Linked DNA regions of Salmonirosea aquatica. The protein of the gene in region 1 binds, or shares a complex with, the protein of each later gene. Links are inferred from orthologs where the notes say so. Each region holds a gene or a part of one and is shown in the gene's direction. Other genes may lie near its edges.

Region 1 (14,781 bases):
AAACATCGGACCCCGCAGTGGCGTTAGAACACTTACAGAACACCCTTTCCCTTAGTACCAACCATAAATCCTCATTCGTATGAAATTGAAAGTATGCGGAATGCGCGAACGCATTAATATCCAATCACTGATTCCTCTAAAACCGGATTTTATTGGTTTCATTTTCTATGATAAATCACCCCGCTACGTAGGAGAGGGCCTGAATGAAGAAATTATCCGACAGGTACCTTCTTCCATTAAGAAGGTAGGTGTCTTTGTTAATGCCAGCCCCGATTACATCATGAGCATGGCCAGGCAGTACGACTTGCAGTACGTACAGCTTCATGGTAACGAGATGCCGGATTTCTGCCGGATTCTCCGCCAAAAGGGGCTCAACATTATCAAAGCGTTCTCTGTCGACAATGATTTTAATTTTGCTATGCTCAATAATTACAAACCTTTTTGTGACTTGTTTTTGTTTGATACCAAAGGTACCCTGCCGGGTGGAAATGGAGTACCCTTCGACTGGAACATCCTGCGTAAGTACGACCAGGAAAAACCGTTTCTGCTGAGTGGCGGCATCAGCGTCGACAATATTGACAAGGTCATTGAACTCTCGCGGTCGATTCGGATTTATGGCATCGACATCAATAGCTGCTTTGAGATAGAACCTGGAGTGAAGGATATAGAGCAGATACGCAAAGTGCTTGATAAAATCAGAATTAAAGAGGAGGAAGAACTGGAAGTTTGACATGGAAATATTGGACGAAAAAATAGCCTACCAAGTTGATGCGAACGGCTATTACGGAATGTTTGGCGGTGCCTTTGTACCTGAGATGTTGCACCCCAACGTAGAAGAGCTCCGCACGCGCTATCTCGACATCATGGCCGAGCCTAAGTTCCAGGCCGAGTTCAACGACTTGCTACGGAACTATGTAGGTAGGCCGACTCCCCTGTATCTGGCCAAGCGGCTATCCGAAAAATATGGTACCACAATCTATCTCAAGCGGGAAGACCTCTGCCATACCGGCGCCCATAAAGTCAATAATACGATCGGGCAAATTCTGTTAGCCCAGCGACTGGGCAAAAAGCGTATCGTGGCTGAAACCGGAGCCGGCCAGCATGGCGTGGCCACGGCCACCGTATGTGCGTTGATGGGTATTGAGTGTATCGTGTACATGGGTTCGCTTGATATCGAACGGCAGGCCCCCAATGTAGCCCGTATGAAAATGCTCGGTGCCGAAGTCCGGGCGGCAACCTGCGGTTCTCAGACGCTCAAAGACGCTACGAATGAGGCCATGCGGCACTGGATCAATAATCCGACCGATACGCATTACATCATCGGGTCGGTAGTAGGACCACACCCTTATCCCGATATGGTAGCCCGTTTTCAGTCAGTGATTTCGGCTGAGATGAGAACACAGCTCCAAGAACAGGTAGGTACCCCAAATCCTGATTATGTAGTAGCGTGCGTGGGAGGAGGTAGCAATGCTGCCGGAGCATTTTATCATTATCTGGACGAACCATCGGTACAACTGATTGCTGTAGAAGCTGCCGGACAGGGTATAGACTCGGGACATTCGGCTGCCACTACTGCCTTGGGCAAACCGGGGGTACTTCACGGCAGCCGTACCATTCTGATGCAAACTGAGGATGGACAGGTAGTAGAGCCCTATTCACTATCGGCCGGGCTGGATTATCCAGGTATTGGTCCCGTCCATGCACACCTTTTCCAGACAGGTCGAGCCAAATTCCTGTCAGCTACCGACGATGAAGCTATTCAGGCTTCCTTAGAACTGGCCCGTATTGAAGGAATCATTCCCGCATTGGAAAGTGCCCATGCGCTGGCGGTCCTTGACCGCATTGGCGCTGGTAAAAACGATGTGGTCGTGGTAAACCTCTCAGGACGCGGCGACAAAGACCTAAGTACCTACATGAAGTACCTGTAACAAACCGCTGTTGAATTACAGTCTTTCTGTTGATCTCAATTTAGTTTCTCACAATTCATATCCAAAAAACATGGCTACACTCGCATTGCCCGAAGTTTTCGACCTGCGTTTGAAACTGCAGACACTGGAAACCAAAAAAGATTCACCTGACATTTCGTTGTTTGAACGCTGCGATCTTGAGGATGAGATTTTAGAAATCAAAGAAAAACTCGGTCAGTTTGATCGCCAGAAGTTTGATCAAGGCGAAGAATGTATCAATTGCTCGGGTTGATTCTACCGATTAGTACTCCAACATTTCTCTCTAAACCTCTAATTTATTCCAATGAAAAAAACCTTCCTCTCATTAACTTCCGGAATTCTTTTGCTTGGCGTAGTGGCCTTCAGCTCCTGCCAGACTGCCGACTCAAAAAACGATAGTACTGAATCCGAAAAAGAAACTACTGAATCAATGAACGAACCAACCGAATCGAAGAAAATGCTGCGTCATGTCGTTCTGTTTAAATTTAAAGATTCTTCCACGCCTGCCCAAGTTAAAGAAGTAGAGGAAGCTTTCCTGGCGCTTCCCTCCAAGATCAAGGAAATTAAATCGCTGGAATGGGGTACCAACAATAGCCCCGAAAACTTGAACCAGGGTTTCACGCACTGCTTTTTTGTGACATTCGATAGTGAGGAAGATCGCGCTGCCTATCTACCTCATCCTGATCACAAGGCATTTGGTGCGATCCTAGGCCCGCATTTGGACAAAGTACTGGTTATTGACTATTGGACTCAGGAATGAACCGAATTACTGACCTTTTTGAAAGACAGCCTGCTGCCAATCTCAATGTGTATTTTACGGCAGGGTACCCTCAACTGAACGATACGCGGCGGATACTTTCTGCTCTGCAAGAAGCGGGGGGAGATCTGGTAGAAATCGGTATGCCCTATTCCGATCCTGTGGCCGATGGCGAAACGATCCAGCAAAGCAATCAGCAGGCACTTGAAAATGGCATGACGGTCCGGCTCTTGTTTGAGCAACTAAGTGGAATGCGCGCTGAGGGTATCACGGTACCTGTGCTTTTGATGGGGTACCTGAATCCAGTGATTCAGTTCGGTTTAGAGCGGTTTTGCGAACGCTGCGCCGAGGTGGGGGTAGATGGGTTGATTTTGCCCGATATGCCTATGGATGTTTATCTCCGTGAGTACAAAGCGATTTTTGAAAAATACGGTTTGCTCAATATTTTTCTGGTAACCCCCCAAACTTCCGAAGCAAGAATCCGTCAGATCGATGCCGTAAGCGAAGGTTTTATTTATACGGTATCCTCGGCAAGTGTGACAGGATCAAAGGCAGGTGTCAATGACAATATGGAAGCCTACTTCGATCGCATCAATGCCATGAATCTTCGAAACCCTCGGTTGATCGGTTTTGGAATCAAGGATCAGGCTACATTTGATAAAGCTTGCCATTATGCCCATGGTGCTATTATCGGTAGTGCTTTTATTCGTATATTACAGAACAGTAAGGCCTTTGAACATGAAATAAAGGATTTTATCGGCTCAATCAAAGCCAATAAACCCGCCTCAGTAGACGTTTAAAAAGCATTAAGCATTTTTATTGGATGAGTTCGAAGGTCTGGAATGTACAGCATTCCTTTTCTTCGCTCATTTTTTTCATTTACAAGCCAAAAAAATAAGTGACTTTTTGACCCTGAGTGACTTTGCCGCGTAACGGATTTGATCATCGACATTAACGTACCTAGAGAATGGCAGCTTCTACTACCTCTGTGAATACCCTGTTGTTACGCATTCAGGAATACCGCCAGAAATACTATCAGAATCGTTTGCTGAAAGGCCTCATCTTTTCGGCTGCTCTTTTACTTAGTGTTTTTCTTGTCTTCAACGCATTGGAATACTTCGGGCGATTTAGTTCGGGCGTCAGGGGAATGCTGTTTTTTGGCTTTCTGGCTGTGTTGCTATTCTCTTTATACCAATGGATTGTTCAGCCTCTCATCAATTTGTACGGTCTGCGGAGGCCGTTGACCAATGAAACTGCGGCTCTGCAGATTGGACAATACTTTCCTGAAATTGGCGATAAGCTACTCAATACTTTACAGCTTCAATCACTTTCCGGTCGGCAGACCGACCTGATCGAAGCCAGTATCCGGCAGAAATCAAGTCAACTTTTAGTGGTGCGTTTTGCGGATGCCATACGCTTCCAGGAAAACAAGCAATACATCAAATATGCCATATATCCTTTGGCGGCGATTGCGGTTATTCTGTTATTCAATCCTACTTTTTTTACGTCAAGTTCCGACCGGATCATTCATTTCCAGAAAAATTATACCTATGCCCCTTTCACTTTTCAACTGAATAATAAAGAGCTGAAGGCATTTCGTAATGAAGATTTCGTGCTTAATCTGACCCTTGAAGGTGAGGCTTTACCCCAAGCGGTGTACCTGGTGCAAAATGGTACGCGCTTTAAATTGGATCAGGAAGCAGCACGCACTTTCACCTATACCTTCAAAAATGTTCAGCGCGATGTGCATTTTTCGTTTGACGCCGCGGGCTTCGTTTCCGACGATTATACTCTTAAAATCGTCGAGCGCCCTAGCTTATTGTCCTTCGATGTAAACCTGCGTTATCCTTCTTACCTAAATAAGCCTGCTGAAGCCTTATCCAATGTAGGAAACCTCACCGTACCGGAAGGCACGGTGGTAGAATGGAATTTCAACACTTCTTCTACGAAAGCCCTTGGCTTGAAGTTCGACAATGATTCCCTGCTGTATAAAGCCGAAAATCGGGATGATAAGCGTTTTCAGTACCGGAGGTCTGTCCGCAAATCGTCGCAGTACCATGTAATGCTCCAGAACAATGAGACGCCTAACGCGGAAAAAATTGGCTATTATCTCAATGTAATACCCGATAAGATTCCAGTGCTCTCGCTGGAGAATTTCCAGGACACAACCCTTTACAACTTCCTGGTAGTAGGTGGATCCATTAGTGACGACTATGGATTTTCCCAGCTTAAACTCTTCTATTCTGTTCGTCGCGAAAATCAGCCTGAAGATAAAAAACCTGATCTTAAAAGTATTGCTATCCCTTTCAACAAAACGGTCAATACTCAGAGCTTTTATTTTCAATGGTACGTTGATAGCCTGCAACTGGCACCGGGTGATAAAATTGAATACTATGCTCAGGTTTGGGATAATGACGGCGTGAACGGTCCCAAAAGCGCGCGTTCTCGCACAATTAATTTCGCTGTTCCTGAAAAAGATAAATTACAGGAAGAAGTAGATAAGTCGGCCCAGCAGACCGAAGAGCAAATGGAAAAGGCTTTGAAGAAAGCAAAAAGCCTGGAGCGAGACCTCGAAAATCTGGAAAAACGCCTCAAGACGAATAAAGAACTCGACTTTCAGGAACGTAAGCAGGTTGAGGACATTATCAAGAAACGTGAAGATCTGATGCAGGAAGTCCGTTCGATCCAGGATCAGAATAAGGCTACCAATGAGAAATCGAAGCAGTTTAGCCAGCAAAGTCCCGAAACCCAAGAAAAACTCAATCAGCTCCAGAAGTTGATGGATGATCTAATGGACGATGAGACTAGCAAACTGTATAAGGAACTGCAAAAATTACTGGAGCAGAAACAGAGCGAGCGTATGACCAAGATGCTTGAAAAACTCCGGAACAAAGAGAACAACCTGGAAAAGGAGCTGGAGCGTACGCTGAATCTGTTTAAGAAAATGCAGATGGAGCAAAAGATGGAAAAAGCGGTTGAGAAGCTGGAGGAATTAGCTGAAAAGGAAGAAAAACTTGCCGAGGAAACCCAGAAAAACTCCGACGAAAAGAAGCAGGCTAATGAGAAAATGGATTCCGATAGCAAGAAAAAAGACGCCGATAAGAAAGGAGCAGAGGATAAGAAAAATGCGGATGATAAAAAAAGTGCAGACGATAAAGTTAAGAAAGAGGGCGATGATAAGAGTGGAAAAAATGAGGATTTGAAAAAAGAACAAGAGAAAATCCAGGAAGAATTTAACGAGCTTAAGGAAGATCTCGATGAGATTGAGAAAATGGGAGAGGAGATCGACGATAAACCTGATACCCAGGAAGCGGAAGAAAAGAATGCTGAGCAGCAAATGGAGCAAAGTAAACAGCAACTTGATAAACAACAGAATTCGGACGCTGCTCAATCCCAACAGAAAGCTGCAAAATCCATGCGTAAGATGTCTGAGTCCATGTCTCAGGCAATGATGGACTCTCAGATGGCTCAAATGCAGGAAGACATGGATGCTCTACGGGATATTCTGGAGAATCTGATTACACTCTCCTTCGATCAGGAAAAGCTTATGAAGGATTTTAAGGGAGTCAATTTGCAAGACCCACGCTTTGTTACACTCGGGCAGGAACAGCTGAAATTGCAGGATGATGCCAAAGTGATTGAGGATAGCCTCTACGCACTGGCCAATCGCGTGATTCAAATCCAATCGTTCATTACCCGTGAGCTTAATGACATGAAATCCTATATGGATGAAAGTGTAGGCAGCATTAAGGATCGACGGATCAATGTTGCTACTTCCAAGCAGCAATTTGCTATGACTTCCATGAACAATTTGGCACTTATGTTGAGTGATGTGTTCAGACAAATGCAGCAACAAATGGCTATGGCCATGGCCATGCCTGGGAAGGGAAAAGGGCAGGGACAGCAGAAGGGTAAAGAGAAGGGCAAATCGGCAGGCGAAATGCAACGGGAGTTAAGTGATCAGCTCCAGAAAATGGGGGAGGGGAAAAGTGGGCAGGGACAGCAAGGAAATTCTGAGCAACTTGCCCGCATGGCCGCTCAACAGGCTATGATTCGCAAGATGATCCAAGAGCTTATGGATTCGCAAAAAGGCACTGAAATGGGACAGAAGTACGGGAATGAGTTAAAAGAACTCATGGAAAAAATGGATGAATCTGAAACTGATCTGGTAAACAAACGGGTCAATCAGGATTTGAAAAATCGGAATAAGGAAATTACCACCCGTCTTTTGGAATCCGAAAAGGCAATGCGTGAACAGGATGAAGATGACAAACGCAAAGGTGAAACAGCAAATCAGATAATTCGCCGGCCACCACCTGCTTTTGAACAATACATTAGAGAGAAAGAACGTCAAACTGAGTTGCTTCGCTCGATTCCTCCTGAATTTTCCCCTTTCTATAAACGGGAGGTTGACTCTTATTTTAGAAAATATCAATCTGAAAAATAGACTCAGTAAATCCAATAACTCTTTGGTACATCCCCTCTTGCTCAAATTGTGTTGTTAATATGAGAAATAAAGTATTTTTGTGTTACATTTCGTAAAGTTTAGTAACTATATATTTTCTTTGGTAGTTGCTTTGTTTAAGTTTAAGTTTAATACTATTACACACTAAAACAATCTGCATTTTGAAAACAATGATCCAATTTTTTGCGGAGGACGTCGAGTATGACCTTCCTAATCCAACCAAAGCGAAGCGATGGTTGAAGTTTGTAATTGAATCTGAAGGCTTTTCCCTTAATCAGTTGAATTACATTTTCTGTTCTGACGATTACCTTCTTAATATGAATCGTGAACACCTTCAACACGATTACTACACCGACATTATTACTTTCGATACAAGTGATGATGAAAAAGAAGTTGAAGGCGAAATTTACATTAGCACCGATCGAGTCATTGAAAATGCCGAGGCTGCCGAAGTAAAATTTGACGAAGAGCTACGTCGTGTTATTGTACACGGCGTTCTTCACCTCGTAGGCTACGGCGATGGCGATGAACCTTCAAAGATCAGAATGCGTAATAAGGAAGACTTTTATCTTAAAAACTATAAGTACCAATAAAATTCCACGTGGAACATTTTGTTCTTTTTTACAAAACCATAAAGTCTTGACGTTTTGTTGAGACTTTTTTTAATTTAATCTTAAATAGGATGTTTCCAGAGTATGATGTAATCGTGGTAGGAGGAGGTCACGCAGGCTGCGAAGCAGCGGCGGCGGCGGCTAATATGGGATCGAAAGTACTTTTGATTACAATGAACATGCAGACGATTGCTCAAATGTCGTGCAATCCGGCGATGGGTGGAGTAGCCAAAGGTCAGATCGTTCGTGAAATCGATGCCTTAGGAGGACAGTCCGGCATTGTAAGTGATCGGACTATGATCCAATTCAGGATGCTGAATCGTTCGAAGGGCCCAGCAATGTGGAGCCCAAGGTGCCAAAGTGATCGGATGCTTTTTGCACAGGAATGGCGGCAAATACTGGAATCAACTCCAAACGTAGACTTCTGGCAAGATACCGTAACCGGAGTAATTGTAAAGGAGGGTCGAGTAGGTGGAGTGAAAACGAGCTTGGGTATAGAGATAATTGCCAAAGCCATAGTGCTTACAAATGGTACCTTCCTAAATGGGTTGATTCATATTGGAGAGAAAAACTTTGGAGGAGGCAGAAGTGGCGAACGGGCCGCAACGGGTATCACCGAACAACTCATCACCTTAGGCTTTGAGTCGGGTCGTATGAAAACAGGTACCCCCCCTAGAGTAGATGGCCGCTCCTTGGACTATACCCGTATGGAAGAGCAGCCAGGGGATGAAGAAGCAGGTAAATTTTCATATAAAAATACACCCCGACTTGAAAAGCAAAGGAGCTGTTGGATAACGTACACAAACGAAAAAGTACATGAGGTACTTAAAACAGGTTTTGATAAATCGCCCATGTTTTCGGGACGTATTAAAGGACTGGGTCCACGATACTGTCCTTCGGTAGAAGATAAAATCAATCGGTTTGCGGATAAGGATCGTCATCAGATTTTTGTGGAACCTGAAGGCTGGAATACGGTTGAGGTGTATGTGAATGGATTTTCAACATCGCTACCTGAGGACATACAGTATAGGGCGTTGAAAGAAATCCCTGGCTTTGAAAACGTACGGATGTTCAGGCCGGGTTACGCGATAGAGTATGACTATTTTCCTCCTACACAGTTAAAGCTAACACTGGAAACCCACCTGATAGAAAACCTATATTTTGCCGGTCAGATTAATGGTACCACGGGCTACGAGGAAGCCGCTTGTCAGGGGCTAATGGCCGGAATAAATGCACACCGTAAAGTAAAGGAAGAGAATGCTTTCGTTTTAAAAAGGTCCGAAGCTTACATCGGTGTACTCATAGACGACCTGATCAATAAGGGTACAGAAGAACCCTATCGAATGTTTACTTCAAGAGCGGAGTACCGTACGCTTCTTCGGCAGGATAATGCCGATATCCGACTCACCGAAAAAAGTCACGCGATAGGATTAGCAGATGATGAACGCCTAGAGAATGTGAAACGAAAAATTTCACAGACCGATGAGTTAGTGCAAGAATTGATGAAAATTAAAGTCAACCCTGAAGATGTAAATACACAGTTGGAGGCTTATCATACTTCCCTAATTCGAGACAGAACTTCACTATGGCAGCTACTTAAAAGACCACAATTGAGTATGCGTGAAATCAGAGAAATGAGTCCGGCATTAGTCAACTGGATGGACCCTCTGCAAGAAGACGCCATCGAACAGGCGGAGGTCCATGTGAAGTATGATAGCTACATTGAAAAGGAACGATTGATGGTTGAAAAGATGACCCGAATGGAAGATCTTGCCATCATTTCTGGCTTTAATTATGATAAGGTACCTGCCCTATCTTTCGAAGGGAGGGAGAAATTAAAAAAAGCAAAGCCTCAGACGATTGGTCAGGCTTCCCGGATCAGTGGTGTCAGCCCCTCAGATATTTCAGTACTCATGATTCATTTAGGAAGATGAAGGTCGCATTGGAAACTTTGAATGAATGCCCGGTTTGCCAGGGAAGTACATACAAACCGTTTTTGAAAGCCAAAGACAACACGGTAACCGAGCAGGTATTTCAGATAGTACGGTGTGAAAGCTGTGGGTTTTTGTTTACAAATCCCCGGCCTACGGAGCAGTTAATCGGAAGTTATTATGAGTCTACGGATTATATCTCACACCATGATGAAGGGAAGGATGTAATGAGTAGGCTGTACAATCGGGTAAGGGAGTTTACAACTCAACAGAAAATCAAGCTTCTGAAAAAATCCATTGGATTTACGGGCTCACTTTTGGACATTGGTAGTGGAACCGGTTTTTTTCTATCGCAGGCCAAAGCAGCCGGTTGGCAAGTGGCCGGTACAGAACCCGATGCACAGGCACGTGCCATCAGTCAGGGTAGGGTAGGAGAGGTCATTTTCGAAAGTATTCAGGATCCATATTTTGATACAACCACCTACGATGCCATCACGATGTGGCATGTACTTGAACATGTGCACCTACTCAACGAAACATTTGAATGGTTGCACGCACATCTCTCCCCGAAGGGAAGGTTAATCATTGCGGTACCTAATGCAGAATCAGAAGATGCCAGAAGATTTAAAGAGTTTTGGGCTGCGTATGATGTACCTCGCCATTTGTACCATTTCACAAAAAAATCAATGACACAACTGGCCGAAGCACACCAATTCACGGTAGAGAGGATCGTGCCTATGTGGTTTGATTCTTACTACGTAGCTCTATTGAGTAATCGTTACCAACAGGGGAAGACCAATGTACCTCAAAGCCTGTGGGAGGGATCAGTATCCAATTGGAAAGGCCGACGGGTAGGCCATGGCCATCCTAACACCTCCAGCCTGATTTACGTGCTCGCCAAAGCCTGATGGGCAACCCACATACAAAACCCCCAATGCCACACGCCGGTATTGGGGGTTTTTAATTGAACAATTGTTCGGTTCTTACCTATCTTCAAGTTTATTTCCAAAACATCATTTCCGATGAAGAAGTACCTAGCTTGTTTTTTCCTTTTGTTCATCCTGGTGCGTTGCGCTCAGCAGGTAGCCCCTACGGGAGGAAAAAAAGACATTATCGCCCCCACTTTATTAGAATCGAATCCTCCAAATAAGTCCCGTAACTTTCAGGGAAAGGAAATAGAATTACTCTTCGATGAGTACGTCATCGTTGATAATATCCAGCAGAAACTCATTATCACTCCGGAAATAGAGAACCCTTACAACTTCAAGCAGAAGGGTACCTCCATTGTCTTAGCCTTTAAGGAAAAGTTTGCGGATAGCACTACTTACACTTTCAATTTTGGGGATGGCATCAAAGACTTTGCCGAGCGTAACCCTGCTCAAAATCTAAAACTGGTTTTTAGTACTGGCCCGACCATCGACTCCGCCCGGGTATATGGTAGTATTACCGATCTGCGAAGCAACAAGCCGATCTTCGATGCGTTGGTTGGACTCTATAAATTGAATGATACCATAAATCCTGAGAAACAGAAACCCTATTATTTTTCAAGAACCGACAGCAGTGGCAGGTTTGCCATTGAGAATATACAGGTAGCCCGCTACCGGCTCATTGCCACTGATGATAAGAATCGCAATCAACTTTACAACACGAAAGATGAACGGATCGCTTTTCTTGATTCGGCCATTCAGGTAGGTACCGACACCACCAACTATAATCTCAAACTATATCATTCCGATGGTACGCCACCTCGAATTCAACGTACCACTCCGAAAGTAAACAACTACACTGTTGTCTTTAACAAAGGCATGGATAGCCTAAGAGTGCGATACTTGAAAGGTGATTCGCTGGCTTATTTTCCAGAAAACGCCACGCAGCTCAAATTTTTCAATACGACGGGTACTACGGATACCACGCTGGTTTCAATCACTGGGGTAGATTCACTTGGTCAGAAGTTTGAACAAGAGCAAAAAATTGCATTTCTAGTCCAGCGGGGCAAAGAAAAACAGCTTGAACCCCTCACCCTGCGAACAGTACCCGAACGGGGACAGCCCCTGGCCCGCGACTTTACCTATACATTTATTTTCAATAAACCCATTGCACAACTACTGCCTGAACAAATCCAACTTCAGAACGATAGCTTGACTAAACAGCCGTTGGCAACTATGCAATGGCAGTGGAACACCTACCACAATGAGATATCTGTTTCGGGTGTCGCCACGGCCCGGGATAGTATCAAATGGATAGTTCCTGCTGGGGCTGTCATTAGCGTTGAGGGTGATACCCTACCGGCCGTTTCCTACCGGCACACGGTTTTGAAAGAGGAAGACTACGGGATTCTCCGGGGAAAAATTACCAGTGATTCCACCACTCATTTTTTCATTGAGCTAATCAATGAAGAATTCAAGGTAGTACGTACCGCCTATACCTCTCCTTACACCTTCACTCGTGTTCCACCGGGCAAGTACCAGCTGCGTGTTATTATTGATCGCAACAATAACCGCCGTTGGGACACGGGCAATTACAATCAGGGGCGTCAACCCGAACCCATCTACTATTTTCCCGATCCTATTCAGGTTAAAAGCAACTTTGAGTTTGACGACAACAATTTCACGATACCTTCAAAAACAGCAGATTAGTTTTTGTCAAAATCACGTTTAATGTGCATAAGCATGTGGAAAACCAAAAGCTACTGTGGAAACTCCGGGTTTTAGTGTGGGAAACACTGTGGAAAAAAGCCAATGAGTGTGGAAAAGAAGATGGTGATAAAGCTGAAGTTGAAAACCTACCCGCTATCCTGTACTTAACAGGCTGTTGATACACTTCAGCTAGTGTGTATAAGATGTGAAAAGTTATCCCTCCACAATTCACTTAAGTTTGTGGAAAGAAAAAAACATACTTGATAGAGAGTAAATTAGTTGTTTACAAAGTCCACAACTCCGTGGATAAATGCCTAACTTGTAAACAGTGAGCCGCTCGGCTGAAGTGGAACTTGAGTGGATAGATTAGTTGTACACAAATCCACAGGCCTAATTTAATTGTAATAGATAAAAATTATTCTTTTTTATTATTTATGAAGAGGTACTTAAAGTGGATAACCTTATTGGGGCTATTGTTCGGGACCTACACGCTAAGGGCACAGTCGGATGAACAGATGGCGGAAGAGTATTTTAAAAATGAAGACTGTGAAAAAGCAGTCAGCTACTATCAGAAGATTTTGAAGAAATCGTTTGATAAGCGTTCATTAAAAAATTATACCAGCTGTCTCATCAAAACTAAAGACTGGGACGAGGCCGATAAGTTTTTTAAGAAACAGGTCAAGAGTGAGGGAGCAAATGCGCCTTGGTACTTTTTGAACTGGGGAATGCTGATCGAGGCACAGGGCAAAACTGATGAAGCAGAAAAAAAATATGGAGAGGCAATTGAGGCATTTGGTGCGCGGGTTGATCTGTACAAAGATTTGGCCGAAGAGTTTCGCGAGATGCAAAAGGCGGAGTGGGCACAGCGGACGCTCCAGCGCGCTCGGGAGGTAGCCAAGAATGAGAACCTCTACCGCCTGGAAATGGCGAGCGTATACCGCGAATTAAACGATCCTGAAAGTATGATCGCCGAGCTGCTTTCGTATGGGATTCTTTTTCGCAATACCGAGATCGTTCAAAACATGCTTCAGGATTTTATCAAAGCCGAAAAGGAGCAGGCGCTTTTGGAAAAAGTGCTGTACGAGAAAATTCAGAAAAACCCCAATGAAGCTTTTTATAACGAGCTACTAGTATGGTACCAGGTACAGCGTAAGGATTTTTATAAAGCTTTCATTCAGGAGCGGGCCCTCGACAAGCGTTTCAAGTACAGTGGTACCCGTATTTTTGATTTGGCCAATCTGGCATTACAGAATAAGGACCACGAGAATGCCGCGGCCATGTTTGAGTACATTGTGAAAGAGTACCCACAGGGTCAGCTTTATCCTTTTGCCCGGCGCATGGCCATCAGCTCCCGTGAAGAACAGGTGAAGAATACCTACCCAGTCAATACTGCGGAGGTACAGAAGCTAATTGGTGAATATCAAAAGCTATTGGCTGAGCTAGGTACCAACGCCCGCACACTCGAGGCCTTACGCAATATGGCCATCCTCCACGCTTTTTATCTGGATGAAAAAGACAAGGCAATTGATATCCTGACCAAAGCCATTGAGGCAGGCAAAACGGAAAAGGAATTTGTGGATAAATGCAAACTCGACTTGGGTGATATTTACCTCCTGCAAGGCGAGCCTTGGGAAGCTACCCTGTTGTATTCACAAGTAGAAAAATCACAGAAAGACGATGTACTGGGCTATGAGGCCAAGCTCCGGAATGCCAAGCTACATTATTATAAAGCTGATTTCGCCCTTTCCAAAGAAGTACTGGATATATTGAAAAAAGCCACGAGCCGTGAAATTGCCAATGATGCCAATGACTTGAGTCTGCTCATTATGGATAACACCGGACTTGATTCTTCCGAAACCGCCATGCGGGAATACTCCAATGTAGAACTGTTACTTTTTCAAAACAGGACCGGAGAAGCAATCGACTCTCTGAAACACCTCTACGCAAAATACCAGGATCATAGCCTCGCGGATGAGATTCTCTGGCTCACGGCCAAAACTTATATGAAGCTCGACAGCAATCAGCAAGCTCTTGAGGCTCTGAAAATAATTAAGGAAAAATTTCACTACGACATCTTGGGTGACGACGCGCTATTTACAATGGCGAAACTCTACCAGGAAAAATTGAACGATAAAGACGAAGCAATGAAATTGTATCAGGAACTGCTGGAAAAATATCCCGGTAGTATTTTTATCGCTGAATCCCGGAAGCGATTCCGAACGCTTCGGGGTGATCCTATTAATTGATAGTAAGGTAGGTCAACATTTGAGGAAAACCGGACTGTTTTGTAAAAAATAGTCCGGTTTTCTTTTTCATAGAATGTACCAGTATACGAAAATATTGATTCTACGCAATTCTCAGGCCGAATAAAATCGGCTTCTACCCCAATAAATAGGCCTTGAAGTCCTGAAAACGCGGTTTTAAAGGAATTGCGT
Region 2 (15,051 bases), 2.9 Mb from region 1 along the record:
CAGAAGGCAGTACTTCGTTTGTCAGCTATCCAGACCATTCGGTAAATGATTGATCAAACTATTTTTCTGGTTTCTTCCAATCCCTATCCGCACAATAAAGCCCGGATTAGTGACTAATTTCTAACACGGAGTAAACAACAAAAGTGCAACTTTTACCGCGAAAACCCAAAGCAAGTCAACGGATACGCCACTCGATCCGGCGGTTGAGACGACGATTCTGGTCAGAATCATTAGGTACCTTGGGTTTTGTTTCACCATAACCGATCGCTGTAAACCGACTGTCCGGTAGCCCGGAGCCAGCCAGGTAGCGAACTACGCTTTGGGCCCGCTGCCGTGAAAGTTCCAAATTTTCCTTATCGCTCCCCACATCGTCGGTGTGTCCGGCTATCTCAATAGATAGTTTGGGGTTGTCTTTCAGGAACAATACCAGTTTTTGCAGCTCTACCTTTGATTTCTCATCGAGGGTATATTCTCCTGTGGCAAAAAAGATATTATTCAGCACCTCAACCCGATCCTTCTCGGCCCGTTCCAGCGGAATATCCAGTCGCAATGAGGGAGTGGAATCAGTGGCCACGAAAGTCAGGCTTTTAAATAGGTACCCTTCTTTCACCACATACAGGGCATGTTCACTGTTCTGATTCAACACGGCCAGGAATTCACCGTTGGCAGGTTGCGATGAGAACGTGGCCACCCGCTGCTGACTCCCCAGGTCGTACAATTCGAGCAAGGCCTGTAAGGGTGCTTTGGTACTTTGGTCAAACACCTTTCCTTTGATGTACTTGGTGGGTACGAAGGCTTTTTGCAAAGTATCGGGAATGGTGAACGCATAGAGCATGGCCCGCCGACCTTTGGGCTCGGTGCGGTCATCGGTGTAATAGGCGGTCTGACCATCGGCCGATATGTACATCCCTACCTGATCAGCGACGGTATTGATAGGGTACCCCAGGTTTTTAGGATCGCTCCATAGCGTATCGGTACGCTGAGACATGAAGAGGTCGAACCCACCCAGACCCGGCAACCCATTGGACGCATAGAAAAGGGTATGTCCGTTGGCATGAATGAAAGGGGCGTTCTCCTCGTCGGGCGTGTTGATCGTCCTACCCAGATTGGTGGGAGTAAGCCATTCCCCCGAGCTGTCGAGGATAGTTTTCCAAATATCCGACTTCCCCGCGCCACCGGGACGATCCGAAGTGAAGTACAACACACTGCCATCGGCCGACAACGACGGCTGGGATTCCCAGTTGCTGCTATTGACGGTCTGCCCCATATTCTTCGGAGCCAGCCAGTCTTTTCCGTCTTGCCGGGTAAAGTACAAATCGCAGCCCCCGTACCCATCGGGGCGATTACAAGCGGTAAAGACTAACGTTCGGCCGTCCGCCGAAATGGTACAGGTACCTTCGTTATTGGGTGAATTGATATTTTTTGAAATTTCCTCCGGCGTGTCCCAACCTTTTTCTGTCCGGTGCGTGATGTACATATTCTCGTCCCGCTCCGGGGTAAGACCGGTGAATATCAGTGTTTCATTATCAGCGGTTAGTACCGGAAAAAACTGGGCTTTCAGGAAATTGACGGTATCGCCCAGGGAGCGCTTGTTTATTTTCAAAGGATGCCTGATGGCCTGCTCGGCAAATTGGGCTGAAGCGATCCACTTACGGGTAACCAGTGCCAGATTGGACCGTTCGGGGTAGCGGGCCAGGGCCTGCGATAGGTACACCTGCGCCGAGTCGTAGCACTCTCGCTGAAAGGTGTCACGTCCCAGCCACTGGTAGGCGGTGGCTACTTCCGGCGCATCGGGATCGAGCTTTACCAGCTGCTGATAATGGTAACGGGCACGGGCAGTTTGCCGCTGCCATTCGTAGAGCTGCCCTAGCCTTAGATGTACCTCGGGAAGGCCGGGTTCCAGTTCGGCCAGTTTCTGGAACAAAGGCAGCGCTGCTTCCATTTTTCGTTCCTTCCAGGCAATTTGGGCATTGTCGTACAGCTCCCGCGTCCGGCGAGGCATGGCTTTATCCTGCGCGAAGGTACCCATGCAGCTGGCCAGCACGATGAGGAGAACAAGGCAGATGATGCGGTTCATTACGGAATATTCATAAACTTATGAGTCTGTAACGATATTTGCCAACGGGGATTGTCTTTAATATAGTCAATGATCTGGGGCAGCATCTGTTCACGACGGCTCCATTCGGGTTGCAACAGCAGCTTGCAACTTTTTCCAACCCGAGCGGCGTGCTCCTCTGCGAAAGCAAAATCACTTTTATTAAAAATAATCACCTTCAGCTCGTTGGCGGCGGGATAAATGGACGGATGGGGTACCTTGAATTTCTTTGGCGAGAAACATACCCAATCCCACTGGCCGGAGAGCGGGTAAGCTCCAGACGTTTCAATATTGGTCTGGAAGCCAACTTCCTGGAGCGCCCGGGTCAACGCGTCCATATTGTACATCAAAGGCTCGCCACCCGTAATTACCGCCAACCTACCCCGATGCGCCAGAGCTCCGGCTACGATATTTGCAATAGAGGTCTTCGGGTGATGATCCGCATCCCACGATTCTTTCACGTCGCACCAGTGACAGCCCACATCACACCCCCCCAACCGAATAAAGTACGCCGCCCGGCCCGTGTGCGCTCCTTCACCCTGTAAAGTATAGAAAGCTTCCATGATCGGAAGCAAAGTACCTACTTCATACTCCACCTGCTCTGCGCTTTCTTTTAAACTCATCACCGCCATTTTCTCCAAATTACTGATTTTAAACTAAACCAAACTCCTCTGCGTGAGGTTCTATTCCAAAGAGAAAAGTCCAATTCAGTTTCATGCGCAAAGATACGATAACGGGTCGATCATTCCCCGCTGATTTCCTGGAACCCTACCGGCATACCGGCGACCCGGCCGCCGATGCGGTCATCGACGCCGTGGCCGCTCAGGGAGGACATGGGGCGGTCGGTCCACTGATGCGCTTCCTGACCAACTACGAAGATTTCACCTTTGAGGGCCAGTCCGACGCAGTTCAGGAATTTATCAAATCCCAAAACAAATTTCCTGATACTTTTGATGCACAGGCGTTTGACGAGGGGATGGCTTTCTTTTGGCGGAACTACCGCCTTATTTCCCTACTATTGGGTACCTACTCCCTACCCTACTGCTATGCTGGAGCCAACGGTGCCCAGGTGCTTTGGATTTCGGAACGCATCCGGAATAATACCTACCAACGGCTGGAAGAGACGGGAGCGTTCGTGTTCGGTATCATGCAGGAGCCCGACTGGCACAATGGCCGTAACTTTCAGCGCATCGCCAAAATCCGACTTCTGCACGCCGCCATTCGCTGGTTTACGCTCCACAGCGGCCGCTGGGATGCGGCCTGGGGGTACCCTATCTGTCAGGAGGACATGGCCGCCACCAATCTTTCCTTTTCGTACATTGCGATTAAAGGATTTCGAAAACTCAAAATTTCGGTTTCCCAGAAAGAAGAGTCTTCTTTTTTACACTTCTGGAATGTGGTGGGTGAACTCCTAGGGGTAGATCCCGCCCTGCTTCCGCAGAATATGCTGGAAGCGTACCGCCTGGAAAAAGGCATTTCGGCCCGGCAATTCAGGTCTTCCGAGGCGGGGCAGGGCTTGACCCGGGCTTTGCTGAAAGCGATTGAACAACAAATTACCTCCCCTTCCCTACGAAACGCCCCGGCGGCGCAGATGCGTTTCTTCCTGGGTGATTCAACCGCCGATTTGCTGGATATTCCCAAAGCGGAATGGGAGGATCGGTTTGTGAAAGTAGCTCTGCAAGCGCCGTTTTTTCCCAAACTGATGTCCCTGCAAAAACCAGCCTCACCGGTACTGGAACGCTACTGGCGGTAGAAGGTACCCCTACCTCACTCAGCCAACGCTCCAAAGGTACCCTCCTCCAAACGAATCAGCGGAGGACGCAGAAAACGTCGCTTCACCGTAACGATGAACAGATTGTCGTAATCGCTGTCGGGAATCGTTTTCTTCTGATGGGTGACCGGCAGTTGATCCAGGAGGGGCAGAAGCGTATTACTGTGTCCCACGACCAGAACATTGCCACCGCGAAGTTTGGTCAGCCGACGGGCTACCTCCCATAGGGTATCGGTGGCGTAGGGCTCTATAGGTACCCCGATCGCTTGGGACAGCGGTTCGGCCGTGGAGCGCGTACGCAGCGTGTTCGTTGAAAAAATATATTCGATATTTTTATTTCGCAGGGTATCCAGCAACGCCTGCGCTCGTTGCTGGCCGACGGCGGTGAGGGGCGGGTCATTGGCCGGAGTAGCAGCTTTTTCAGCATGACGAACCAAATACAGGGTGTGACTCGAGCATCCAGCCAAAAACCCAAGTGCAATTCCCAGCACCCAAATACAACGGATCTTTTTTCTCATTACCGTACCTTTGTAAAAATCAACAGCCTCGTCAGATTAGACAGACCTGATACTTCGGGCTTCAAATATAGACAAATATGGAACGCAAGTCCGGTCCATTCATCCGATGAACGCTATTTCAATCAACCAGCAGGAACCCATCTGTGCCCTGGCTACCGCTTCGGGTGTGGGGGCTATCGCCGTCGTCCGGATTTCCGGAGAAGGGGCCATTGACCTCACAAACCGCTATTTCCGGGGAAAGGATTTGACTACAGTGGAAAGTCACACGGTGCATTTCGGCACGATTCGCCAGGAAGGTACCCTCATTGACGAAGTGCTGGTTACGGTCTTCCGTGCGCCACGATCTTTTACCCGGGAAGATGCCGTAGAAATCGCCTGCCATGGCTCCGACTACATTGTCCGGCAGATTCTGAAGGTACTTGTCAAAGGAGGAGCGCGCATTGCCCGACCGGGCGAATTTACCCAACGGGCTTTTCTGAACGGCCAGTTCGATCTGGTGCAGGCCGAAGCCGTGGCCGACCTCATCGCGGCCGACTCGGAAGTAAGCCACCGGACGGCCTTGACGCAACTGCGGGGCGGTTTCTCGAAAAAATTACAGGCGTTACGGGAAGAGCTGATTCATTTTGCCTCACTGGTGGAGCTGGAATTGGATTTCGGCGAAGAAGACGTAGAGTTTGCCCAGCGGGATGATCTGCGTACGCTTATCCAAAATTTGCAAGGTACCATTCACCCACTCATCGAGTCGTTCGACTACGGCAATGCCCTCAAAGATGGGGTACCTGTAGCGATCATTGGTTCCCCCAACGTGGGCAAATCCACCTTACTCAACGCCCTGCTCAACGAAGAAAAAGCCATCGTGACGGCAATCGCCGGGACTACCCGCGATGTGATCGAAGACACATTGGTATTGGAAGGCCTGAAATTCCGCTTTATCGACACTGCCGGAATCCGCGAAACCCAGGATGTAGTCGAATCGCTGGGCATCGAACGCTCGCGCCGGGCGATGGAAAAGGCCGACGTGGTATTGATGCTGTACGATAGCGAAGAAACCCTGCGGGAGGTAGAAGTACTGGCACAGGGACTGCCGGCCGATAAGAAGGTTATTTGGGTGAGGAATAAAGTGGATCTTTTGGAAAACCAGATTCCTTCCCCTCCCCATGCCGTGCCTATCTCCGCCCACACCCACCTGCACCTTGACACTCTTAAAGCCGCCATCGTCAGCCAGGTTCAGAGCCAGGCCGGCACGGATACCGTCGTGACCAATCTCCGCCATTATGAACATCTGGTCAAAACTTCGGCGGCCCTGGACGAGGTGCTGCAAGGCCTCGATGCGGGCATCACGGGTGATTTCCTGGCGCAGGACATCCGACTGGCCCTCTACCATTTGGGCGAAATCACAGGCACCATCGTCTCGGATGACCTTTTGGCTAATATTTTCAGTAAATTCTGTATCGGGAAGTAATAATCCTTAACCCTTTCTACTCATGAAAAAACACCTTCTTTTCGCATTGCTCATGCTGGTTTTCGTGGGCGCAGCTCCAAAGAAAATCAGCTGGGTAGCCATCGGCGACTCCATTACCTACCTCAACGACCACCCCGACGAAACAGGCAACCGCCTGACCAAGGGGTACCTTACCCAGATTTCTGAACATTTCCCCCGCGTGGAATACATCAATCAAGGACATAATGGCTGGACCGCCATTAAGATTGCCGAAAGTCTGGATAAGCTCGGGTTGGTAAAAGCCGATGTGTATACTGTTTTTCTGGGTACCAACGACTGGTGGCAGGGACGGCCATTGGGTACCTTGGCCGATTATGAGCAAAACACAGGCCCTTCCACCGTACATGGTGCCTTTCGACTGATTACGGATAAACTGAAACAGCTTAATCGAAAAGCCCGAATTATTCTCATTACGCCCATGCAGCGAGGTGATTTTGTGTATATCAACAACCCAAAAAACAACGCATACGGCTCCTACAAATCCAAAAAAGACCAAACCCTGGAGCAGTTTGCCAAGGCAGTGGTGGACATAGGCCGTTACGAAAAAATTCCGGTTGTAGACCTCTACCACGCCAGTGGCATGACGGTGGAAAATATGGTGAATTTCAAAAGATTAAAAGATCCCGCCACCGGCGAGTACCGGAATTACACCTACCCCGAATACACCACAATCCCGTTCGATCCCGAAAAGGACGAGTACCCCTATCCCGAAGCCGCCATCAATATGACCTACGACGGGCTTCATCCATCCAACAAGGGCAATGAAATCATCGCCCACCTGCTGGCCGACCAGTGGAAAGGACTCCGTTGGTAGTGGCGCAACCCGCCCTTCGCACTATGAACGAAAAACCATCCTTCGTATCCGAGGTTATGGAATGGGCCCAAACACTGCCCGTGGAGGAAATAAGTCTTTCGGAGTCATTTTCCAATCAGTGGGCTTTGCATATCCTGTCAAAAAACGAAACTGACTTAAGAGTAAATCTGCTGCCGCTCGTCGAAGAAAAAAAAACCTTGTCAAGTTCAGCGGAAACGGAAGGCAAACCGACGCTTCAGGTGACACTCTGGGAGGATATTTGGCATACCAAACGTTCCATCGTTCAGTCACGGATAAAGGCTCAATTGGGAATATCCGAGCGCATTCCCGCCCGCCTGACGCAGGCACGTCGCCTCGACCGACCCACGACGCTGGATTTCTTACAGGAAAATCATTTGCAGGATGCCGTTCTTTCTAAATTCAAATACGGGCTCTTTTTACCTAGCAAACACTTTCGGGTACTTCAAAACCCACCCGAAGCCGATGCGTTGCTGGTAGCAGTGGGTACCTTTGCCCGTCCGCGCCAGTTCGTGCGCGCAGGGCACCCTCATTATTCCTTTGAGCTGGTTCGGTATGCTAATCTGCTCAACACAACCGTCGTTGGAGGCCTCGACAAACTGCTGAGTCATTTTACCAAAGCGCACCAACCCGATGATGTGATGACCTACGCCGACCTGGAATGGTCGACCGGGCGTAGCTACCTTAAGCTGGGCTTTGTGCCGACGGGCGATACGCCCCCCCAGAGGTTCTGGATTAATCCACAGACGATGGAGCGATATTACCCGCATCGCCTGCCCGATGGTTTAAGTGAACAAACGGCCTCAGAACGGGGCTATATCCCTCTTTTTAATGCCGGAAGCCGTAAGTTTGTTAAAGTGATGAAGGTACCGCATCTGTAATCAGTGACTGCTTTCCATTAAAGTACCCTAACCCGACCTACCTTGATCATAATCCTCGGTCCCACCGCTTCCGGCAAAACCCGGCTGGCCGCCCAACTGGCTCATCGCGTTGATGGTGAAATCATCAGTGCCGACTCGCGGCAGGTGTACCGCGGCATGACAATCGGTACGGGAAAAGACTTGCAGGAATACGTGGTGAACGGGACAACAATCCCCTACCATCTGATTGATATTCAGGATGCCGGTGAAAAATATCATGTACACCAGTTTCGGCAGGATGTTTTTCAATTATTGCCCGAAATACGAAAACGGGGCAAGGTACCCCTCCTGTGCGGCGGCACGGGGCTGTACATTCAAGCACTCTTGCAGGGACATCAGTTTACCGAAATCCCGATCAACGAGCCGCTGAGGGAAGAATTGGAGGCTCTTTCCCACGATGAGCTTTTAGTTATATTCCACGAAGTACCTTCCGCGTATTCAGGATTGGCCGATACCTCCACGCGCAAGCGTACGATAAGGGCCATCGAAATCGCTACCTACCTGTGCGCTAATCCTGACTATGCCTTTCCAGAAATCGCCGTACCCGATTTCCAGGTCTTTGGGTTGAATCCGCCCGTAGAAATCAGGCGACAACGCATCAGTCGGCGATTACACGAGCGCTTGCAAAACGGACTAGTGGACGAAGTCCAGGGACTATTGAATCGGGGAATTTTGCCCGAAATCCTGATTTATTACGGATTGGAGTATAAATTTGTTACCCAATACCTCTTTGGCGAACTCCCGTACGATACCATGGTACAACGGCTCGAAACCGAAATTCACCGCTTTGCCAAGCGGCAGATGACCTACTTTCGTAAAATGGAGCGGGATGGCATCGTAATTCACTGGCTCGATAGCCACGCCACTACTGAACAGTGGGTTGAAGCCATCGTTTCCCACATATAAAAACGCATTACCTGAATGTCTAGAAACCTTACAACCACCTCACTTTTAGTAATACTGGGGATCACCGATGCCTTCCTCCTCTCCCACCCCAATCTCATCGGCCGCATCGGAATTTTTATTTTCAAACACGACTATATCAAAACTTTCCCCCGGGCGCTGGCTACGGTATTTCTGGTGCTGGGCATTTCCTTATTCCTGTGTGAAGTCATCCGCCGGGGTACTTCGCCCCGCGCGGCGTTGGGTTGGTACCTGATGCTGCTCGTGTTGGGCATGGCATTGTTTGCCCATGTGTACGTGACATTTTCTTCGTTTTCCTACGGGCTTACCGGTAAGGCTTTCATCTACGGAGCCCATCTGTTGCCCGTTCTGATGACCGGCCTTTTCGGTCGGTACCTTATCACTGCCCTTTTTCAGGCAAAAAAACAAACCGAATTATGATTGCCCGGTTCTGTTTTTGGCTCGCTGCTGGTCTTCTGACTTTCACGTCCCTCCATGCGCAAAGTTCCTATCTCCTGCGCCCCGACCGGGTGTTCGACGGTGAAAGCATGCATGAGAATTGGTCGGTTTGGGTAAAAGGCGAACGGATTGTGGCTGTAGGCAATGCGACTGATTTTCCGGCTGAAGTCAGCCAGGCAGAAGTGGTAGTCCTAGCGGGAATGACGCTCCTGCCGGGACTCATCGAAGGACACTCGCACCTTTTTCTCCATCCTTACAATGAAACGCCCTGGGACGATCAGGTACTCAAGGAATCCCGCGCTTACCGCACCGCCCGAGCTGTAAAACACGCCGAACTAACGCTGTTAGCTGGTTTTACAACGGTCAGGGACCTGGGCACAGAAGGCGCTGAATACGACGACGTAGGCTTAAAAAAAGCTATTAATGAGGGGATTATTCCCGGCCCACGCATGATCGTGGCTACGCGTGCCCTGGTCGCTACAGGTAGCTATGGTCCCACAGGGTTTGGTGCTGATGTGGCCGTTCCACAGGGCGCCGAAGAAGCCGATGGCCACGATGGCCTCATTCGGGCGGTACGTACGCAGATTGGAAAAGGGGCTGATCTGATTAAAATTTATGCTGATTACCGATGGGGGCCTTCGGGAGAAACTCGTCCTACTTACAGTGAAGACGAAATCCGGCTGATCGTAGAGACGGCCCGGAGCAGCGGCCGCCCCGTGGTGGCCCACGCTTCCACCGCTGAAGGAATGCGCCGGGCCATCCAGGCGGGCGTCGAAACTATTGAGCACGGCAATGGGGGTACCCTTGAGATTTGGAAGTTGATGAAGGACAAAAACGTAGCCCTGTGTCCTACCCTGGCGGCGGGTGATGCAATCAGCCAGTATCGGGGCTGGAAAAAAGGTCAGGATCCCGAACCGGAGCGGATCACGCAGAAAAAAAATAATTTCAAACAGGCACTGTCTGCTGGTGTAACGATGGTGATGGGAGGCGATGTGGGTGTGTATGCACATGGGACCAACGCCCGCGAGATGGAACTCATGGTGGAGTATGGCATGAAACCCCTGGACGTGCTCAAAGCTGCCACATCGGGCAATGCCCGTATCTTCCACCAGGAGCAGCAGATTGGCTCGGTGAAGAGCGGGCTGCTGGCCGACCTAGTTGCGGTACGGGGGAATCCTGCTGCGGTAATACAGGATCTACAGAAGGTCGCCTGGGTAATGAAGGGGGGTAAAATATATAAAACCCCCTGATGAAACCGCCTACGCCCGGGATAAAAGCCCTGGAACAGGCAACAAAGTACATGTGGGCATAGATAGTCCAAATATTTTTTTGGATATTGCGAACTAGACTAAATTCTGATTTGACGGTCAAATACGCGCCCGAAGAAGCGATAAACTGATTCGTTGGAAAATAAGTTATTATCATAAAACCCGGGAATATCTCACTAAATCCCTCTTTACTCTACCCTAATATTTTTTAAGTACCCCTAATTTATCTGATGAAACCTATGTCACAATCCGCCGAATTGACCATTGAGGGTCAACAGTATCAATTTCCGGTCATTGAAGGAAGCGAACACGAAAAGGCCATAGACATTGGCAAGTTACGCGACAAAACGGGCTACATCACCATTGACAACGGTTTCAAAAACACGGGTTCGACCACCAGCGCCATCACATTTCTCGATGGTGAAGAAGGCATTTTGCGATACAGGGGCTATTCTATTGAAGATCTGGCCGAAAAAGCATCTTTCCTGGAAGTATCGTACCTGTTGATCTACGGTGATTTACCGACGAAGGAGCAATACGAAGTATTCGAACACGAAGTACGCACGCATACTCTGGTGAACGAGGACATGCGGAAGATCTTCGAGGGTTTTCCTGTCAATGCCCACCCTATGGGGGTACTTTCGTCGCTTGTAAGCGCCATGAGTGCTTTTTACCCCGATTCCTACGACTCCAACGCCCCGGCCGACACGGAACTGCACATCATCCGGCTAATGGCCAAAATGCCAACCATTGTTACCTGGTCGTACAAAAAATCCCAAGGGCATCCGGTTAACTATCCCAATAACGAGCTCGATTACTGTTCCAATTTCCTGAACATGATGTTTTCGCTGCCCGTGGAGAAATATGAGGTCGATCCCGTTGTCGCCCGGGCTTTGAACAAGCTTCTGATTCTCCATGCTGACCATGAGCAGAATTGCTCTACCTCTACAGTTAGGCTTGTAGGTTCTTCGCATGCCAATATTTACTCGTCCATTTCCGCAGGAATCGGCGCCTTGTGGGGGCCTCTGCACGGTGGTGCCAACCAGGAGGTGATTGAAATGCTGGAAGCCATTAAAGCCGATGGTGGCGATACCCAGAAGTACATCGATATGGCGAAGGACAAGTCGAGTGGATTCCGTCTGTTTGGTTTCGGGCACCGCGTGTACAAGAATTTTGACCCCCGGGCCCGGATCATCAAGAAAGCTGCCGACGACGTCCTCAGCAAACTGGGCGTGAATGATCCCGTACTGGAAATAGCCAAAACTCTGGAGAAGGCAGCTCTGGAAGATGAATATTTCGTCTCGCGCAAGCTCTATCCGAACGTAGATTTCTATTCCGGCATAATTTACCGGGCTCTGGGTATACCTACCAATATGTTCACGGTCATGTTTGCCATTGGCCGCTTGCCAGGCTGGATTGCCCAATGGAAAGAAATGCGGGAAAACAAAGAACCGATCGGCCGACCCCGGCAAATTTATACTGGTCCTACCCACCGCGAATTTGTGGCTCTGGATCAGCGGTAGTAGTTATTTTATATTTACCTATATAGTATTGTCACAAGGCACCGCCCGACCTTTCGGCGCGGTGCTTTTTTATAAAGCTCATGGAAGAAAAAGAACTCAAATTATCCCTGTCCGACTGGCTGGCTATCGAACGTACCCGTTTAGCCAACGAACGTACTTTCCTGGCGTATTTCCGCACGGCTTTGGCAATGCTAGCCGGAGGCGTTACTCTGGTCCGGCTCGATGCCTTTCGGGATATTCGCTGGTTGGGGTATATTTTACTGGTGCTGGCCCCGCTGGTTTTTATTACCGGACTTTGGCGGATGGTTTCGGTCAGGCGTAAAATTGAAAAACGATACTACAAGAGCGAATGAAGTCAAATAACTTTTCGATTCAACTGTGTGGCAGGATTACTGGGTACCTTAACGAAGTGAGATCGCGACAGAATGATCGCACGAGCTTGCTCGCATCATCGCTTGTATTGAATCTTTAAGACTTGTGTTATTTGAGTAATATAGCCACTTTGTACCTCACATTTTTCACTAGCTTTGAAGGAACTGATGAAACGGACGATTCTCTTGCTGCTGACCTGTATGGCATGCTCTAAGCGTCACACAATAAAGGCTTCTATGAATGATGCTCGTTGGTATGGCACTGGTGAAGCCATTGAAATTCATACGAAAGAGAACATGACATGCTCGACTGATCGGTTCAGCCTCATAGCCCGGACCGATGGGCCATTCAGTAAACAGGATTCGAGTGTAACACAAATTCTAAGCTTTTATCACATACCTTTAGAAAAAGGTACCTATGACCTGGCCTTACCCGATACCTGCCTGCCCGTCAAAATAGCCAGGTCGACAACCACTTTTACGGTCAGCAGAGCTTCCTTCCATGTACTGGACACGCAAACTAGGAAACTTCAAAGGTATTACGAGTTCACTGACGGCGATCAGGGTTGGGTGAAGGTAATGAAACTGAACCGTACGGCGGGGAAAATAAAGGGTCGGTTCGAAGTATCTTTGACAGGAATAAAAGGACAGAAGATTCGCTTTAAAAGAGGGAAATTTAACAGCCTTTTGAGAACTCAATAAGGTAAATCGCGCGTAAGAAATAAAACTGTGATCGCGACAGGATTCGAACCTGTGACCGTCTGCTTAGAAGGCAGATGCTCTATCCAGCTGAGCTACGCGACCAATGAAAACAAAAAGACAGCCATTGAGTAGCTGTCTGATTCTTATTGTCAGGGAGACAGGATTCGAACGGCAGCGGCCGACCGTCTGCGGCCCTCTGGTCCCAAACCAGATACCCTAATTACTTGTCTTTGTTGTCGGGGAGACAGGATTCGAACCTGCGACCCTCTGGTCCCAAACCAGATGCGCTACCGGGCTGCGCCACTCCCCGAGACCAATGTTATTCAATAGTATGCGGAGAGAGCGGGATTCGAACCCGCGGTACCCTTACGAGTACGGCAGTTTAGCAAACTACTGGTTTCAGCCACTCACCCATCTCTCCGGCTATTGGGTCACAAATATAGAGGGTTGGAAACGATTAATACAAACAATCCTGCAAAAAACTTTGTCTGTAGAACGGATTGCCTATTTTTGAGGCACTTTCTCGTTTCGTAACCCTCTTGCAATGAATTGGAATTATCCGTTCGGGACCACTGAATTTGTCTTCTCTCTCCTCTTTGTCGGGGCTTACGCGGCCTTCTTTGTACGTACTATCCGGGTGGCCAGGCGGCTGAAGACCACCACCCGCTCGCTCATCATCAAGCTTTTCATCCGTACTATTGCCTTCGTACTTCTCTTGATTTCGCTATTAGGGCCCTCCTTTGGCGAAGCCGAGCGGGATCTGCAATCCCAAGGCAAAGACATTTACCTGCTGGTTGATCTTTCCAAATCCATGGATGCCAATGATGTATCACCTACCCGGCTGGAAAAAGTCAAATTCGAGATCAACCATTTTCTGGACGCAATGGCCAACAATCGTATTGGGTTGATCGTATTTTCCAATGAGGCCTATACCCAATCGCCTCTGACCTACGACCGGGCTGCCATGAATCTCTATGTGCAATCGTTGCAAACCGACCTGTTACCCGGCAGCGGCACCAACTTGTGCAGCTCACTCGAACTGGCCTATCTGAAAGTAAGCCAGGACGAGGCGGCGGCTGACAAGTCGAAAATCATGGTTCTTTTTACGGATGCCGAAAAGAAAGCCGACTGCAGTGCATCACTTTTCAACAACTTCCGTCGCTTCGGCATCCGGTTGTTCGTCATTGGGGTAGGTACCCCGGAAGGAAGTTTTATCCGTACCCAGAATTCGGTTCTGAAGGATGAGGACGGAGAATCGGTGATCAGTAAATTGCAGGAAGATGTGATCAAGAATCTGGTTCAGCAAACTCAGGGACAAGGCTACAGGATCGACAACAAACAGAATGAATTGAGCAGTGTCATCCATGACATCAATTCGATCGAGGGGCAGGTGATCGATCGCCGCCGGGTCACCGTAGCCAGCAACAAGTATTACTATTTTTTGATCATTGCCCTGGGATTATTGGTTCTGGATTTATTAATCACGGTCAGAACGTTCCGACTCTGACCCGTGATTCGTACTTTTGGGAGCTTCAAGGTGGCGCACTATGACCTATTTCTTGCTTAATCTTTTGTTGTGGATTTGGGACAACCGCTCTTTCGATGCGATTAGCCAGGCTAACCGCCATAAGACGGAGGCTGAAACTGCTTTTCTGAATAAAGACTTTCGACAGGCCGCTCACCTCTACGAACAGATAACGAACGGATCGCTTTTCGCCGAACCCGCCAGCCGGTTGTATCTTGCCCACTCTTACTTCTATCTGGATAGTCTTGATAAAGCTCGCTCCCAGTATAAACTTCTGGTGAATGTGCAGGATGATGAGGTTGCCTCGAAAGCCAATACCCAACTGGCTGTTTTGTCTACGATGCGCGATCGGGACACACTCGAAGCCTTAAACTACCTCAAGGTAGCCCTCCGCCAGTCCCCGGATAACAGAAAGGCACGCTATAATTATGAACTCCTGAAAAAAACATTTTCTGGCCGAGCCTCTTCCCCTGACACGCCCCCCGTGGAACAACCGGCTCCTACCCCGGCCCCGCCGGTGGCTCCCTCAGCCCAACGGGAACTCGAATTGGCCCAGGAGCGCGAAGAAATGCTACAGAATCTGCGGAGGCTTCACATGTCGGAAGATCAGGCCCGCTCGATCCTGGATGCTATGAAAACCAACGAAGCCCAGTACATTTACCA

The links.
Region 2: the proteins of mnmG (region 1) and mnmE are in contact, whole or in part, in a solved structure (PDB 9HIP), measured with the Escherichia coli proteins. The link is inferred for Salmonirosea aquatica from one-to-one orthologs.

The regions. Positions count from the first base shown.
Region 1 is NZ_WHLY01000002.1:2,750,776-2,765,556, forward strand. Bases 7,369-10,281 are described here. They hold mnmG (tRNA uridine-5-carboxymethylaminomethyl(34) synthesis enzyme MnmG), read left to right. Parts: upstream 7,369-7,850; coding sequence 7,851-9,713; downstream 9,714-10,281. Other genes in these bases: ybeY (rRNA maturation RNase YbeY), read left to right, coding at 7,369-7,761; GBK04_RS12610 (class I SAM-dependent methyltransferase), read left to right, coding at 9,776-10,281. Outside these bases: indole-3-glycerol phosphate synthase TrpC, read left to right, coding at 1-83; GBK04_RS12570 (phosphoribosylanthranilate isomerase), read left to right, coding at 80-730; trpB (tryptophan synthase subunit beta), read left to right, coding at 732-1,928; GBK04_RS12580 (hypothetical protein), read left to right, coding at 1,999-2,199; GBK04_RS12585 (Dabb family protein), read left to right, coding at 2,251-2,706; trpA (tryptophan synthase subunit alpha), read left to right, coding at 2,703-3,503; GBK04_RS12595 (DUF4175 family protein), read left to right, coding at 4,163-7,150; more of ybeY, read left to right, coding at 7,339-7,368; more of GBK04_RS12610, read left to right, coding at 10,282-10,618; GBK04_RS12615 (Ig-like domain-containing domain), read left to right, coding at 10,733-12,346; GBK04_RS12620 (tetratricopeptide repeat protein), read left to right, coding at 12,781-14,592; thrC (threonine synthase), read right to left, coding at 14,726-14,781. UniProt on the Escherichia coli protein: NAD-binding protein involved in the addition of a carboxymethylaminomethyl (cmnm) group at the wobble position (U34) of certain tRNAs, forming tRNA-cmnm(5)s(2)U34.
Region 2 is NZ_WHLY01000002.1:5,617,293-5,632,343, reverse strand. What follows is about bases 3,714-6,668. They hold mnmE (tRNA uridine-5-carboxymethylaminomethyl(34) synthesis GTPase MnmE), read left to right. Parts: upstream 3,714-4,490; coding sequence 4,491-5,846; downstream 5,847-6,668. Other genes in these bases: GBK04_RS24225 (SGNH/GDSL hydrolase family protein), read left to right, coding at 5,869-6,668; GBK04_RS24235 (SixA phosphatase family protein), read right to left, coding at 3,863-4,303; GBK04_RS24240 (oxygenase MpaB family protein), read left to right, coding at 3,714-3,848. Also shown: GBK04_RS24250 (OmpA family protein), read right to left, coding at 176-2,077; GBK04_RS24245 (7-carboxy-7-deazaguanine synthase QueE), read right to left, coding at 2,077-2,718; more of GBK04_RS24240, read left to right, coding at 2,811-3,713; more of GBK04_RS24225, read left to right, coding at 6,669-6,699; GBK04_RS24220 (hypothetical protein), read left to right, coding at 6,723-7,598; tRNA (adenosine(37)-N6)-dimethylallyltransferase MiaA, read left to right, coding at 7,641-8,543; GBK04_RS24210 (hypothetical protein), read left to right, coding at 8,559-8,981; GBK04_RS24205 (metal-dependent hydrolase family protein), read left to right, coding at 8,978-10,249; GBK04_RS24200 (citrate synthase), read left to right, coding at 10,507-11,790; GBK04_RS24195 (YidH family protein), read left to right, coding at 11,871-12,143; GBK04_RS24190 (hypothetical protein), read left to right, coding at 12,318-12,863; GBK04_RS24170 (VWA domain-containing protein), read left to right, coding at 13,408-14,370; GBK04_RS24165 (hypothetical protein), read left to right, coding at 14,411-15,051. UniProt on the Escherichia coli protein: Exhibits a very high intrinsic GTPase hydrolysis rate. Involved in the addition of a carboxymethylaminomethyl (cmnm) group at the wobble position (U34) of certain tRNAs, forming tRNA-cmnm(5)s(2)U34.